Regions from separate parts of the Mesorhizobium sp. M8A.F.Ca.ET.165.01.1.1 genome, predicted to be linked through region 1. Evidence: riboswitches for the same ligand, from Rfam matches in the RefSeq annotation. Region 1 holds a riboswitch; the other holds the start of a gene.
The links. A riboswitch is a leader RNA that binds a small molecule or an ion and turns the genes downstream of it on or off. The one in region 1 is predicted to bind S-adenosylmethionine.
Positions count from the first base shown of each region.

Region 2: another riboswitch for S-adenosylmethionine. It lies ahead of EN808_RS00315 (homoserine O-acetyltransferase); the one in region 1 lies ahead of EN808_RS22030 (O-succinylhomoserine sulfhydrylase).

Region 1 is NZ_SRTH01000008.1:217,773-224,719, reverse strand. It holds gene mmsA (multiple monosaccharide ABC transporter ATP-binding protein) at 1-622, shown strand, start outside; gene mmsB (multiple monosaccharide ABC transporter permease) at 619-1,905, shown strand; gene araD1 (AraD1 family protein) at 2,109-3,101, shown strand; gene EN808_RS22035 (2'-deoxycytidine 5'-triphosphate deaminase) at 3,153-4,247, opposite strand; SAM riboswitch at 4,388-4,465, shown strand; gene EN808_RS22030 (O-succinylhomoserine sulfhydrylase) at 4,522-5,712, shown strand; gene EN808_RS22025 (ceramide glucosyltransferase) at 5,740-6,891, opposite strand.
Region 2 is NZ_SRTH01000001.1:60,670-67,616, forward strand. It holds gene EN808_RS00305 (glycosyltransferase family A protein) at 1-497, opposite strand, end outside; gene metW (methionine biosynthesis protein MetW) at 816-1,430, opposite strand; gene EN808_RS00315 (homoserine O-acetyltransferase) at 1,552-2,721, opposite strand; SAM riboswitch at 2,843-2,920, opposite strand; gene hisC (histidinol-phosphate transaminase) at 3,058-4,167, shown strand; gene EN808_RS00325 (prephenate/arogenate dehydrogenase family protein) at 4,190-5,125, shown strand; gene EN808_RS00330 (sugar kinase) at 5,122-6,051, opposite strand; gene EN808_RS00335 (DUF2125 domain-containing protein) at 6,057-6,947, opposite strand, start outside.

The sequences.
Region 1 (6,947 bases):
CGCCATGAGCCTGTTCGGCCGCTCCTATGGGCGCCGCATCACCGGCGAAGTGCTGCTCAAGGGCAAGGCGGTCGACGTCTCCTCGGTGAGCAAGGCGGTCCAACACGGGATCGCCTATGTGACCGAGGACCGCAAGACCTACGGTCTCAACCTCATCGATCATATCAAGCACAACATAACGCTGGCCAATCTGGGCGGCGTCTCGCGCCACAGTGTGATCGACGACATCCGCGAGCTCGCCGTTGCCAACGACTATCGAAAGAAAACCAACATCCGTGCATCGAGCGTCTATCAGATGACCGGCAATCTTTCGGGCGGCAACCAGCAGAAGGTGGTGTTGTCGAAATGGCTGTTCGCCGACCCGGAAGTTCTGATCCTCGACGAGCCGACGCGCGGCATCGATGTCGGCGCCAAGTACGAAATCTACACGATCATTGCGCGCCTCGCCGCTGAAGGTAAGGCGATCCTGGTCATCTCGTCGGAAATGCCGGAATTGCTCGGCATCACCGACCGAATCTATGTCATGAACGAAGGGCGCATCGTGGGCGAAATGCCCGCGGCGGACGCGAGCCAGGAAAAAATAATGCGGGCCATCGTTCGTGGAGAAGGAAAAGCAGCATGAGCACCGACAGCGCCCCCGCCCCGCAAGGCAACATCGCCGAAGAACAACGTCCACGCATCGCCGTCTCGGCGCTGACGACGAACCTGCGCGAATATGGTCTGATTATCGCGCTGATCGTCATCATGCTGTTCTTCCAGTTCACCACGTCGGGAACGCTGTTCAAGCCAGTCAACCTCAGCAACCTGGTGCAGCAGAACTCGTTCATCATCGTGATGGCGCTGGGCATGCTACTGGTCATCGTTTCCGGCTATATCGACCTCAGCGTCGGATCGGTCGCCGGTTTCATCGGCGCGCTGGCGGCGAACATGATGGTCATCTGGCAGCTCGGACCGCTCAGCAATCCGCTGGTGGTCTCGATCGTCTGCCTGATCGTGGGCGGCCTGATCGGCGCGGCGCAAGGCTATTGGATCGCCTATCACCGGATACCGAGCTTCATCGTGACGCTGGCGGGCATGCTGATCTTCCGCGGCATCTGCCAGGCGTTGCTGGGCGGCGGCTCCTCGGTGGGTCCGCTTCCGGACGGCTTCAAGGCACTCAGCTCCGGCTTCATCCCTGATGTGATCGGCCCGCTGACGCTGGTTGCGCCGACGGTGAACGCGGCCGGCAAGACCATTTTGGGCAGCGGCCTGACGCTGCACATGACGACGGTCGTGCTGGGGCTGATCGCCGTGCTGGCCTATGCCTATTTCGGGGTGAGGACACGGCGCAAGCGCGAGCGCCACGGCTATGAGGCCGAGCCCTTCCCCCTGTTCGTCATCAAGACGCTGGTTGCCAGCGCGCTGGCGCTGTTCCTGGTCTATGAATTCGCCAGCTACAGGGGCCTGCCGGTGGTGCTGCTCGTCATGGGCGTGCTGATCTCGCTGTTCGTCTTCGTTACCAAGCGCATGACCATCGGCCGCCGCATCTACGCGATGGGCGGCAACCCCAAGGCAGCGCAATTGTCGGGCATCAACACCGAGCGGCTGACGCTTCTGGTGTTCATCAATATGGGCGTGCTGTCGGCGCTCGGCGGCCTGATCATCGCCGCGCGTCTCGGCCAGGCCGTGCCGGCCGCGGGCCTCGGCAGCGAGCTCGACGTGATCGCGGCCGTCTTCATCGGCGGCGCCTCGGCGATGGGCGGCGTCGGCCAGGTGATCGGCGCGGTGGTCGGCGGCTTCATCATGGGCGTGATGAACAACGGCATGTCGATCATGGGCGTCAACGTCGACTGGCAGCAGGTAGTCAAGGGACTGGTGTTGCTCGGAGCCGTCATCTTCGACGTCTACAACAAGAACAAGGCTTAAGGGCTGGAGGCGAGGACTAGGAGGCATACGGGTTCTAGATCGCGAAGCTGCCGGCAGCCCGTCGGCACCAAGAAGTCCGGGGAAGGACCAGGCTCGCGAACGCAATCCGGACGAAGCGTTTCAACCGTGGCGCGTTTCCGCGCCGCGCCGGTCAGGATTTTGCCGATGGCAGCCGGACACGGAAAAATGAGAGAGGACTGATCATGCTGATCTCGCAGATTCTCGACGACGCCGAGACGATCCGTGTCGTTGCCCGCAGCGGCGGGAAGACCCGGATCATCAACGGCGCGCGCAGCGTCTATTCGCTGGCGATGGAGGCCGCCCGCACCGGTGTCGGCCTGGCCGCTCTGATCGAACGCAAGGGACTTGGCGAGACGGTCGATCTCGACGCCGCCTACAAGAGAGGACGGCTCCTGTCGCCGATCAATCACCCCGACCCGGCGCATCTGCACCTGACCGGCACGGGACTGACGCATCTCGGGTCGGCCGCGACGCGCGATTCCATGCACAAGAAGCTCAGCACCGACGGCGAGGAGCAGCTCACCGATTCGATGAAGATGTTCCGCATGGGGCTGGAAGGCGGCAAACCCGCCAAAGGCCAGGTCGGCGTACAGCCGGAATGGTTCTACAAGGGCAACGGCACCATGGCGGTCGCGCCTGGCGCGGCGCTGATGTCGCCGGCCTTTGCCAAGGATGCCGGCGAAGAACCCGAGGTCGCCGGGATCTATGTCATCGGCGACGATGGCGCGCCGTTCCGCGTCGGCTTCACGCTGTCGAACGAATTCTCGGACCATGTGACCGAGCGCGTGAACTATCTCTTCCTCGCCCACTCCAAGCTGCGCAATGCCTCGTTCGGGCCGGAAATCCTGATCGGAGACCTGCCTTCGGACATCCGCGGCACGTCGCGCATCCTGCGAGACGGCAAGACATTGTGGGAGAAGCCGTTCCTGTCGGGCGAAACGAACATGTCGCACACCATCGCCAATCTCGAACACCACCACTTCAAATATTCGGCCTTCCGCCAGCCGGGCGACGTGCATGTGCATATGTTCGGCACCGCGACGCTATCCTTCGCCGACGGCATCAACACGGAAGCAGGCGACGTGTTCGAGATCGAGGCAGGGGATTTCGGCCTGCCGCTGCGCAACCCGCTGGAAATCGAAAAGCCGGTGAAGGTGGCGGTGAAGGCGCTGTAAAAGCCACGGGGGCGTCATCCCCCTCTCGTGGGGAGATCGGCAGCTTCGACCTTAGCGCACCGCGCGGAAATGCTTTGAGAGCTTGAGGCCTTGCGCCTGGTAGTTCGAGCCCAGTTCGGTGCCGTAAAGCGCCCGCGGCCGCTTCAGCATGTGCTCGTAGACCAGCCGGCCGACGATCTGGCCATGGTCGAGGATGAACGGGACTTCGTGGCTGCGCACTTCGAGCACCGCCCGGCTGCCGGTGCCGCCGGACGCCGAATGGCCGAACCCCGGATCGAAAAAGCCGGCATAGTGGACACGGAACTCGCCGACCAGCGGATCGAAGGGTGTCATCTCGGCGGCGTAGAGCGGCGGCACATGCACCGCCTCCTGGCTGACGAGGATGTAGAACTCGTCGGGATCGAGCACCAGTTCGCCGGCGCCGCTCTTGTGGATCGGCTCCCAGAAATCGACGACGTCCTGTGCGGCACGCTTGTCGACATCGACGAGGCCGGTGTGGTGCTTGCCGCGATAGCCGACCAGCCCATCCTTGTCGCCATTGAGATCGATCGACAGCGCGATGCCGCCGCCGGAAATGTTCGGCGGATCGGTGGCGACCAGCATTTCGGCGTTGTGCAATTCATGCAGTTCGGCTTCCGATAGCAGTGCGTTGCCTGTACGGAAGCGGATCTGCGACAGGCGCGAACCGGTGCGCACGACGACCGGAAAAGTGCGCGGACTGACCTCGAGATAGAGCGGGCCGTGATAGCCGGCGGCGATCTTGTCGAACTCGTGGCCGCGATCGGTCATGACGCGGGTGAAGATGTCGAGCCGCCCGGTCGAGCTCTTCGGATTGGCCGAAGCCGAAATGCCAGCCGGCAGGGCCAGACTTTCGAGCAGCGGCACGATATAGACGCAGCCGGTTTCGAGAACCGCGCCTTCGGTCAGATTAATCTCGTGGAGTTGCAGCCGGTCGAGCTTTTCCGAGACCTTGTGATTGGGACCGGGCAGGAACGAGGCGCGCACCCGCCAGGCCCTTTCGCCCAATCTGAGATCAAGGCTCGCCGGCTGGATCTGGTCGGCATCGAGCGCGCGCGGCGACTTCAGCGCCCCGGACTGGAACAGCGCCGAAATGTCCTGATCAGGAAGAATGCCTGTCTGCCGCAAAGTCTGGCTCCGCCCAAGACTGGTCTCTTTTGGTGCAGGTTCTTGCCGCAAAACCACTGGGCACTTTTGCGGAACCTGCCTTGGTACAAACCTCTTAATGAAGCCGGCAATTGACGCAAGCGTGGCGCGGGTCTAAAGGGTCGTTATCCCGTGGTGATTTGGCCGGTCGGCTTGCAGCCACGTTAAACAAGTCGCTAAAGGACCGTCGGGCCGCAAGGCCGTATGGACCGGTTGCGACTTTCGCGGCCGGTTTTTTTGTGTCTGGAACAAAGCGATGAGCACCAAGAAGCGCAACTGGAAACCTCAGACGGCACTCGTGCATGGCGGCACCCTGCGTTCCCAATTCGGCGAAACCGCCGAGGCGATGTACCTGACCCAGGGCTATGTCTATAAAACCGCCCAGGCGGCGGAAGCCCGCTTCAAGGGCGAAGAGCCTGGCTTCATCTATTCGCGTTACGCCAACCCGACCGTCGACATGTTCGAAAAGCGCATGTGCGCTCTCGAAGGCGCCGAGGACGCGCGCGCCACGGCGTCGGGCATGGCGGCGGTGACCGCGGCCCTTCTGTGCAGCGTCAAGGCCGGCGATCATATCATTGCGGCGCGCGCGCTGTTCGGCTCCTGTCGCTGGGTGGTCGAGACGCTGGCGCCGCGCTATGGCATCGAGGCGACCTTGGTCGACGGCACCGATATCGCCAATTGGGAAAAGGCGGTCAGGCCGAACACCAAGCTGTTCTTCCTGGAAAGCCCGACCAATCCGACGCTGGAAGTCGTCGACATATCAGCCGTCGCCTCGCTTGCCAATTCGATCGGCGCGCGGCTTGTCGTCGACAATGTCTTCGCCACGCCGCTGCAGCAGAAGCCGTTGCAGCTTGGTGCGCACATCGTCGTCTACTCGGCCACCAAGCATATTGACGGCCAGGGCCGTTGCCTCGGCGGCGTCATCCTGTCGGACAAGAAGTGGATCGACGAAAACCTGCACGACTATTTCCGCCACACCGGCCCCAGCCTGTCGCCGTTCAATGCCTGGACCTTGCTGAAGGGGCTCGAGACGCTGCCGCTGCGCGTGCGCCAGCAGACGGAAAGCGCCGGCAGGATCGCCGACTTCCTGGCCGAGCAGCCGCAGATCGCCCGCGTCATCTATCCCGGCCGCGCCGACCATCCGCAGGCCGCCATCGTCAAGAAGCAGATGTCGGGCGGCTCGACGCTGATCTGCCTCGACGTCAAGGGCGGCAAGCCGGCGGCCTTCGCGCTGCAGAACGCCCTCGACATCGTGCTGATCTCGAACAATCTCGGCGATGCCAAGAGCCTGATCACCCATCCGGCGACGACGACGCACAAGAACCTGAGCGACGAGGCCCGCGCCGAACTCGGCATCGGGCCAGGGACGCTCAGGCTGTCGGTCGGCCTGGAGGACGCCGACGACCTGCTGGAAGACATCGCGCAGGCGCTGAAGGCCGCCAAATAGGCTGTTTGGGAGCGTCGGTCGCGGCGATCAGGCGCGCGACGGCGTCTCCTCCAGTTCGGCCGCCTTGGTGCGGATGGTCATTGCGTTGCCGCGCCAGTCGACGGCGCCGCCGAGCCAGCCGCGCGCCCAGAGGGTTGGGAGCATCACGTCCCGCGCAATCATGGCCGCGACCATGCGCGGCGACAGGTACCAGCCCTTGGACAAGGCCAGTGCGCACTCCGGAAGGTAGAAGGCCGCCAACACGGCAATCGCGGTTGCCCAAAGGCTGACGCCGGCGCTCGCCGCAGCAACCAGGGCAAGCGCGAGAGGCACCGCCGCGCCGGTCAGGATTTCGGGCGCGAAGAACAGCGGGAAGGTGACGCGGCGCAGGCGCGCCCAGCGGGCCTGGCGCGACCAGATCTCGCCAAGCGTGCGCTGGCCGAGCGGCTGCTCGAAGGGCGCGGCAACGAGATTGACGCACAAGCCGAGGCCGTTCACCAGCTTGGTGGCGGCAGCGTCCTCGGCGATCTCGGCGGCCAGCGCCCGAATGCCGCCATTGGCATCCAGCATCGGCTTGTTCCACAGCATGCTCTTGCCCTGGGCAAAGCCGAGGCCGAGCGCCTCGCCGGCATACTGCCAGCGGGCCTGCAATGTGTTGAGGAAGGCGCATTCGACATCGGCCCAGAAACCCTCGGGCCGCGAGCCGATCGGCGTCGAGCAGACAAGGCCGGTGTCGGGCCGCCATGCCGCCATCATGTGCTCGACATAGTCCCTCGGCATCAAGACGTTGGAATCGGCAAGGATGACCCAGTTGTGGCGTGCCGCTTCCCAACCCTTGACGCAATTGTTGAGCTTTGGATTGGCGCTGACGCGGTCGTCACCGATCAGCAGCCGGGCCGGTACCTTGGGAAACCGGGCAATCGCCCTGTTTATCAGTTTGACCACCGGATCGTCGGTATGGGCGACGCAGAAGATCAGTTCGTAGCGTGGCCAGTCGAGGGCGAAGGCGCGTTCCAGCGTCTCATGCGTGAACGGCTCGACGCCCCGCGACGGGACGACGATCGAGACCGGTTGCGGCTTGCCGGCTGGCGGGGCGATCGTGTTGCGCCGTTTCAGCTGTGAAGCGGCGAGCGAAATGCTGGCGGCGTTTGAAAGGATGAGTGCGGTCGAAAGCGAGGCGGCTATGAAGGTGAGTTCCATCGAGATCTGGTCACTCCGGAAAGGCGGCCGGCATCGTGGCCGTTTTCAACAGTTCG
Region 2 (6,947 bases), on a different contig from region 1:
AAGGCTTCCCGCCTCGCCGTTATCGCCGACCCGGCGATGAAGGCCGTCTGCGCAACCACCGCCCGCTCCAGCATCGCCGGATTGAGGAAAGCACGGCGGTTGACGCAGGCGGTGCCACGGCCAGCCTTCACCGAGACATATGAGGAGAGCAGGACTTCGAGCGCCGGATTGTCGTCGAACCATGCCAGCGTCCGTTCGAGCCGGTGTGGCAGGAAGAGATCGTCCGAATCAAGAAAAGTCACCACGGGCGCCCTCGCCAGCTCGATGCCGGCATTCCTGGCGGCATTGGCGCCGCGCCATTTCGCGCCGACATAGATCAGCCGAGGGTCGCGAATGCGCGCAAGCGCCGCTTCCGTCCCGTCGGTCGAGCCATCGTCGACGACGATATGCTCAAACCGCGCCATGCTCTGAGAAAGCACGCTTTCCACCGCGCGGAGCACCGTTTGGCGCCGGTTGTGAGTCGGGGTGATGACCGTGATGAGGGGCAAATGCTCCACGTCAGCTGTTTCCAGCGCGAAAATGCACTTTCCGATAGCTCTTCAGGATGGTTGAATGGATCGGACTTCCCCCTGGCTGGCCCTCATCGGGATTAAGTGCGACGCTACAAAAAACAACCTGTTATGTCACCCATTGTGCCGTCGTTCTGACGACAAGGGAATGGTGAATTCCGGCGCCTAGCGCTTCAACCGCAACACTTTTGCCACCGCTGAAATTGGCGGAAGCTCTTCGCGGTTGCGTCCATGTGGTGTTGGCCGACGGCGTGGAACATCCGCACAAGCCCACGGATGTCCTCGCATAGGAGGCCGACGGCAGCCTTATCGCTTCAACAAAAACACCGCCTGCTGGCCAAAGAAATTCCAGAACCACCAGGGCATCGACAGGCCGATCTTCTGGCCGTTGGCGTCGAGCGCGGTCGCCTTTTCCACCGTCGCGCCAAGCTCCTCGCACAGATTGACGAAGTCGCGGATGGTGCAGAAGTGGATGTTGGGCGTGTCGTACCAGGAGTAGGGCAGATCCTTGGTCACCGGCATGCGGCCCTTGACGAACAGCGACAGGCGCACCCGCCAATGGCCGAAATTGGGGAAGGACACGATCGCCCGATTGCCGATCCGGAGCAGTTCGTCGAGCACCAGCTTCGGGTTGCGGGTGGCCTGCAGGGTCTGCGACAGGACGACGAAGTCAAAACCCTTGTCGGGATAGAATTCGAGATCCTTGTCGGCATCGCCCTGGATGACCGAGAGGCCGCGCGCCACGCATTCGTTGACGCCGCGCTGCGAAAGCTCAAGGCCGCGACCGTCGACCTGCTTGGTTTCCTGCAGCAATTCGAGCAGCGAGCCGTCGCCGGAGCCTACGTCAAGCACGCGCGATTGCGGCGGGATGAGGTTGGCGACGACCTCAAGGTCGACACGCTGGCTGCCATTGACGCTCATGGCTTCGCCTCCTGAGTGGCGCATGACGATGGTCCGAAAAGTCCGCAATTTTTCTGGGTCATGGCTTCGCCTTTCCGTCTGACGCATGACCGTGGTCCGAAAAGTCTGCAACGTTTCGGGGTCATGCACCGAGCCCCCTGGCGCGCGCGGCCGAACCGATAAAGCCGTTGATGGCGGCAAACAGTTCCGGTTCGTCGAGCAGGAAGGCGTCGTGGCCGCGGTCGGTCTCGATCTCGACGAAGGAAACCGAGGCACCGGCGGCGTTGAGCGCGTGCACGATCGAGCGGCTCTCTTCGGTCGGGAACAGCCAATCCGACGTGAAGGACACCAGGCAGAAGCGGGTCTTGGTGCCGGCAAAGGCGTCCGCCAGCCGGCCGCCATGGTCGGCGGCAAGGTCGAAATAATCCATCGACCGTGTCATGTAGAGGTAGGAGTTGGCGTCGAAGCGGTCGACGAAGGTCATGCCCTGGTGGCGCAGATAGCTCTCGATCTGGAAATCGGCATCGAAGCCGAAGGTCAGCGCTTCGCGGTCCTGCAGGTTGCGGCCGAATTTGCGGTGCAGGGCGGCTTCCGACAGATAGGTGATGTGGGCGGCCATGCGCGCCACCGCCAGCCCCTTTTCCGGGCGCTTGCCGTGCTCGAAATATTTGCCGCCATGCCAGTCCGGATCGGCCATCACGGCCTGCCGCCCGACCTCGTGGAAGGCGATGTTCTGTGACGAATGGCGCGCGCCGGTGGCGATCGGCAGTGCCGAGAACACCCGCTCGGGATAGCTCGACGCCCATTGCAGCACCTGCATGCCGCCCATCGAGCCGCCCAGCACGCAGAACAGCTTCTCGATGCCGAAATGGTCGACCAGCATCTGCTGCGCACGCACCATGTCGCGGATGGTGATGACAGGAAGGTCGAGCCCATAGGGCTTTCCCGTGGCGGGGTTGGTCGAAGCCGGCCCGGTGGAACCAAGGCAGCCGCCGATGACGTTGGAACAGATGACGAAGAAACGGTTGGTGTCGATGATCTTGCCGGGGCCGATCAGCACTTCCCACCAGCCTGGCTTGCCGGTCACCGGATTGGTGTTGGCGACATGCTGGTCGCCGGTCAGTGCATGGCAGACGAGGATGGCATTGGAACGGGCATCGTTCAGAACGCCATAGGTCTGATAGGCGATCTGGAACGGCGACAGCACCGTGCCGGCATCGAGCTTGAGCGGCTTGTCGGGTCCGAAACGCAACACCAGGCTCGACGGATTGTCGACCTCGTTGTTGGTCCTTGCTGCGCGCAGAGCGGCCATTCCTAATCTCTCTTGCTGCATCGTTTCTTGCGAAAATCTCCGCTGATTTTCGCGGCGCCGATGCGGTCGTCCGGGCCGGTAGCGGACAATAAAAAACCGGCATTGCCTTCGCAAAGCCGGTTACGTCACGCAAACGGCCCTTTAGCGAATTGTTTAACGTGGCTGCAAGCCGACCGGCCAAATCACCACGGAACTGTCACCGCCCTTCTAGAACCCGCCCGCCTCGCCGTCAATGGCGGCGGCTGGCACTAGTGCCGCCTCTCGACATTGCCGGCCATGGCTTGTATTTCCGCAGCGGCTTCCGGATGGAGGCATTTTCGACGGATTTTGCAAGACATGAACCAGACACCGGATCAGGCACGTCCAACCCCCCGCGCGGGCATCATGGACATAGACGCCTATGTGCCCGGCAAGAGCACGGCGCCGGCCGGGGTCGCCAAGGTCTACAAGTTGTCGTCGAACGAGAACCCGCTTGGGCCGTCGCCGAAGGCGATCGAGGCCGCGCGTGAGGTCGCCGGCAAACTCGACATCTATCCCGACGGCACCGCCAGGCGGTTGCGCGAGGCGATCGCCGAGGTGCATGGCCTCAACGCGCAGAACATCATCTGCTCCAACGGTTCCGACGAGATCCTTGGCCTGTTGGCACAGACCTATCTCGCGCCCGGCGACGAGGCCATGTTCACCGAACACGCCTTCATGGTCTACAAGATCTACATCCAGTCGGCCGGCGCCACCCCGGTCGTGGTCAAGGAGACCGACGAGCGCGCCGACATCGATGCGATGCTGGCGGCTGTGACGCCGCGCACGAAAATCGTGTTCCTGGCCAATCCCAACAATCCGACCGGCACCTATGTGCCGTTCCAGGAGGTGCGTCGCCTGCATGCCGGACTGCCGAAAAACGTGCTGCTGGTGCTGGACGCGGCCTATGCCGAATATGTCCGCCGCAACGATTACGAAGCCGGCATCGAGCTGGCCGGCAGCGCCGAGAACGTGGTGATGACCCGCACCTTCTCCAAGATCGGTCTCGGCGGAGCGCGTATCGGCTGGATGTATGGTCCGATGCACATTGTCGATGCGATCAACCGCGTGCGCGGCCCCTTCAACGTCAATGCGACCGCGATCGAGGCCGGCATCGCCGCGATCCGCGACCGCGCCCATGTCGAGCGCAGCGTGGCGCATAACGAGACCTGGCTCGCCTGGCTGAGCGAGGAGATGACTGGACTCGGACTGCGCGTGACGCCCAGCGTCGGCAATTTCCTGCTCATTCATTTTCCCGACGACCAGAGGCATTCGGCGGCTGCGGCGGATGATTATCTGAGCGCGCGCGGCTATATTCTGCGGCGCGTTTCAGGCTACGGCTTTCCCAACGCGCTGCGAATGACCGTCGGTACCGAAGAGGCCAATCGCGGCGTTGTCGCCGCGCTCAAGACATTCCTGAAAAGCTAGAACGCCTGAAAAGTTACACACCATGGCATCACCGATGTTCGAAAAAATCGCGCTGGTCGGCATCGGCCTGATCGGCTCGTCGCTGGCCCGCGTCATTCGCCGCGAAGGCCTGGCTCGCCATGTCGCGATCTCGACGCGCAGTGTGGCAACGCTCAAGCGAGCCGAGGAACTGGGACTAGGCGATTCCTACACCACCGATTCCAGGGAAGCTGTGCGTGATGCCGATCTGGTCATCGTCTCGGTGCCGGTGGGCTCATCCGGTGCGGTGGCGCAGGAGATTGCGCCGGCGCTAAAAAAAGGTGCGATCCTCACCGATGTCGGCTCAACCAAGGCCTCAGTCATCGCGCAGATGCAGCCGCATGTGCCTGAGGGCGTCCATTTCATTCCCGGCCATCCGCTGGCGGGTACCGAAAAATCCGGCCCGGATGCCGGATTTGCCGACCTGTTCGACAATCGCTGGTGCATCTTCACGCCGGTGCCGGGCACCGATCCGGAGGCGCTGGAACGGCTGTCGGAATTCTGGCGCCGCTGCGGCGCCAACATCGACACGATGGATCCGCAGCATCACGACATGACGCTGGCCATCGTCTCGCATCTGCCGCACATCATCGCCTACAACATCGTCGGCACCGCCGACGACCTGGAATCGGTGACCAAGACGGAAGTGATCAAATATTCCGCCTCCGGCTTTCGCGATTTCACGCGTCTGGCCGCCTCCGATCCGACCATGTGGCGGGACGTGTGCCTGCACAACAAGGATGCCATCCTGGAAATGCTGGCGCGCTTCTCGGAAGATCTGGCGTTCCTGCAGCGCGCGATCCGCTGGGGCGATGGCGACAAACTCTTCGACCTGTTCACCCGCACCCGCGCCGTGCGCCGCTCGATCATCGAGGCGGGCCAGGATATCGACGCGCCGGACTTTGGCCGCCAGGCGGTCGAGCATCCGGCAAAGAGCTAAGCTGTTTCAGGCCAGGTCGCTGCCATCATGGCGAGCGTTTCCGCCCGATCCGGCGCGCCCAGCCTGCCGCCGAAGCGCAGGCATTTGAGCGCGGCGGCGGCACTCGCAAAGCGCAGTGCGTGCTCGATCGCCATGGCTTCCGCCAGCCCAACGGCAAAGGCGCCATGAAAGACATCGCCGGCGGCCAGCGTGTCGACCGCCTTGATCCTCGGCGCCTCGACATGGCGGGATGATCCGGCGCTTCGATCGAACCACCAGGTACCCGCCGCGCCGCCGGTGACCGCGACGAAGGCGTCGGTGCTGGAGGCGAGATCCTCGCAAGCGGTCTCCAGATCCAACGCGTGGCCGCAGATGATACGCACTGCCGGTTCGGAGGCGACGATGTGCGAGGCCAGCGGCAACAGTTGCTCCAGCACCGCCAGCGGCGCGGTATCGGCATCGAGGATAGCCGGCCTGCCCGCGGCGCGCGCCGCGTTCAGGGCAAGTGCCGCTGCACCCGGCCAGCGCACGTCGGCCAGCACGGCATCGAACGCCGTGATGTCGGGAAACGGCAAGGCTTCGGGATCAGCCTGCGCACGCGTGTCGTAGAACGGCACGATGATACGCTCGCCATGCGCATCGACCAGGATCGAGGCCAGCGCCGAGCGTGCGCCGCTGACGCGGCGCACATGGCTGCAATCGACGCCCTCGGCCTCGATTCCAGCGATCAGCTGATCGCCGACAGGATCGTCGCCAGCACTCGCCCATAGCGATATCTCGGCGCCGAGACGACGTGCGGCGCAGGCCGCGCTCGTGGCCATGCCCGAGGCGATCTGGACGCCGTCCGAGGCGATGAATTTTCCCTGATGCGTCGGAAGCGACTCGACGCGCAGGATGGTGTCCAGCGTCAGCGCTCCAACACTCAAGAGCCTCACGGGTCTTGCCATGGGTGCTATTGCACCGGCTTGATCTTGCCCAGCGGGATAAAGCCGAGCGAGGCCTTGCCCTTGACCACCTTCAGCGGCATCGACGGCTCGCTGCCGAGTAGAGCCAGGGCGCCAAAACCTTGCTCGATCGCATTCTTCTGCTCGGGCACGGCGCCGGCAAGGATAGATGCCACGGCCTTCGGATCCTTGATCCTGATCATCAGATCGGCATCGACCAGGCCTTCTGCATCGACCGACAGCGGTCCGGAAACGGTGACACGCGCCGTCCCCGACGACAGATCGAGATTACGGATTTCGATCCTCTGGCCGCGCAGGCTTTTCACCTGCGTGCCGACCAGCGCCACGCCGTTCTTCAGTGTCACGTCGCCGCTGGCATCGAGCGCCGGCAGCACGCGCCCGCCGATCGTGTCGGGATCGATTTCAAGATCGCCAAAGCTGCCGACATAGTCGATATCCGCGCCATTCGGCTGCAACTGGCCTGATGCCTTGCCGGCACTGAACAGCTCGACTGGATCGGTATCGTCGGCCGGATCGGTCTGGCCCGACAGGCCCTCGGCCTGCAGCGCTATACGTCGCGGCAGCGGATACCACAGTTTGACGTTGGCCTGCAGATTGTCCCAGTCGATCCAGAGCGGCATCATGCCCGGGACGGAGGTTCGGAGCGGACCGCGCAGATTGGCAACCGGCGACAAGGGCTGGGCGATCTGGGCGGTGGCATTGAAGGAGCCGGCCGAGGCGGCAATGTTCTTGGCATCGTCCTCGTAGGCGAGATTGTCGCAAGAGACGGCAAAGCTCAGCGGATAGCCACTGACCTCGAGGTTGGCGCAGCCAGCCTGGATGCCGCTCTTATTGAGCGTGGCAACCGCCTTGTCGGCCTCCGACCTGACCCTGTTGGC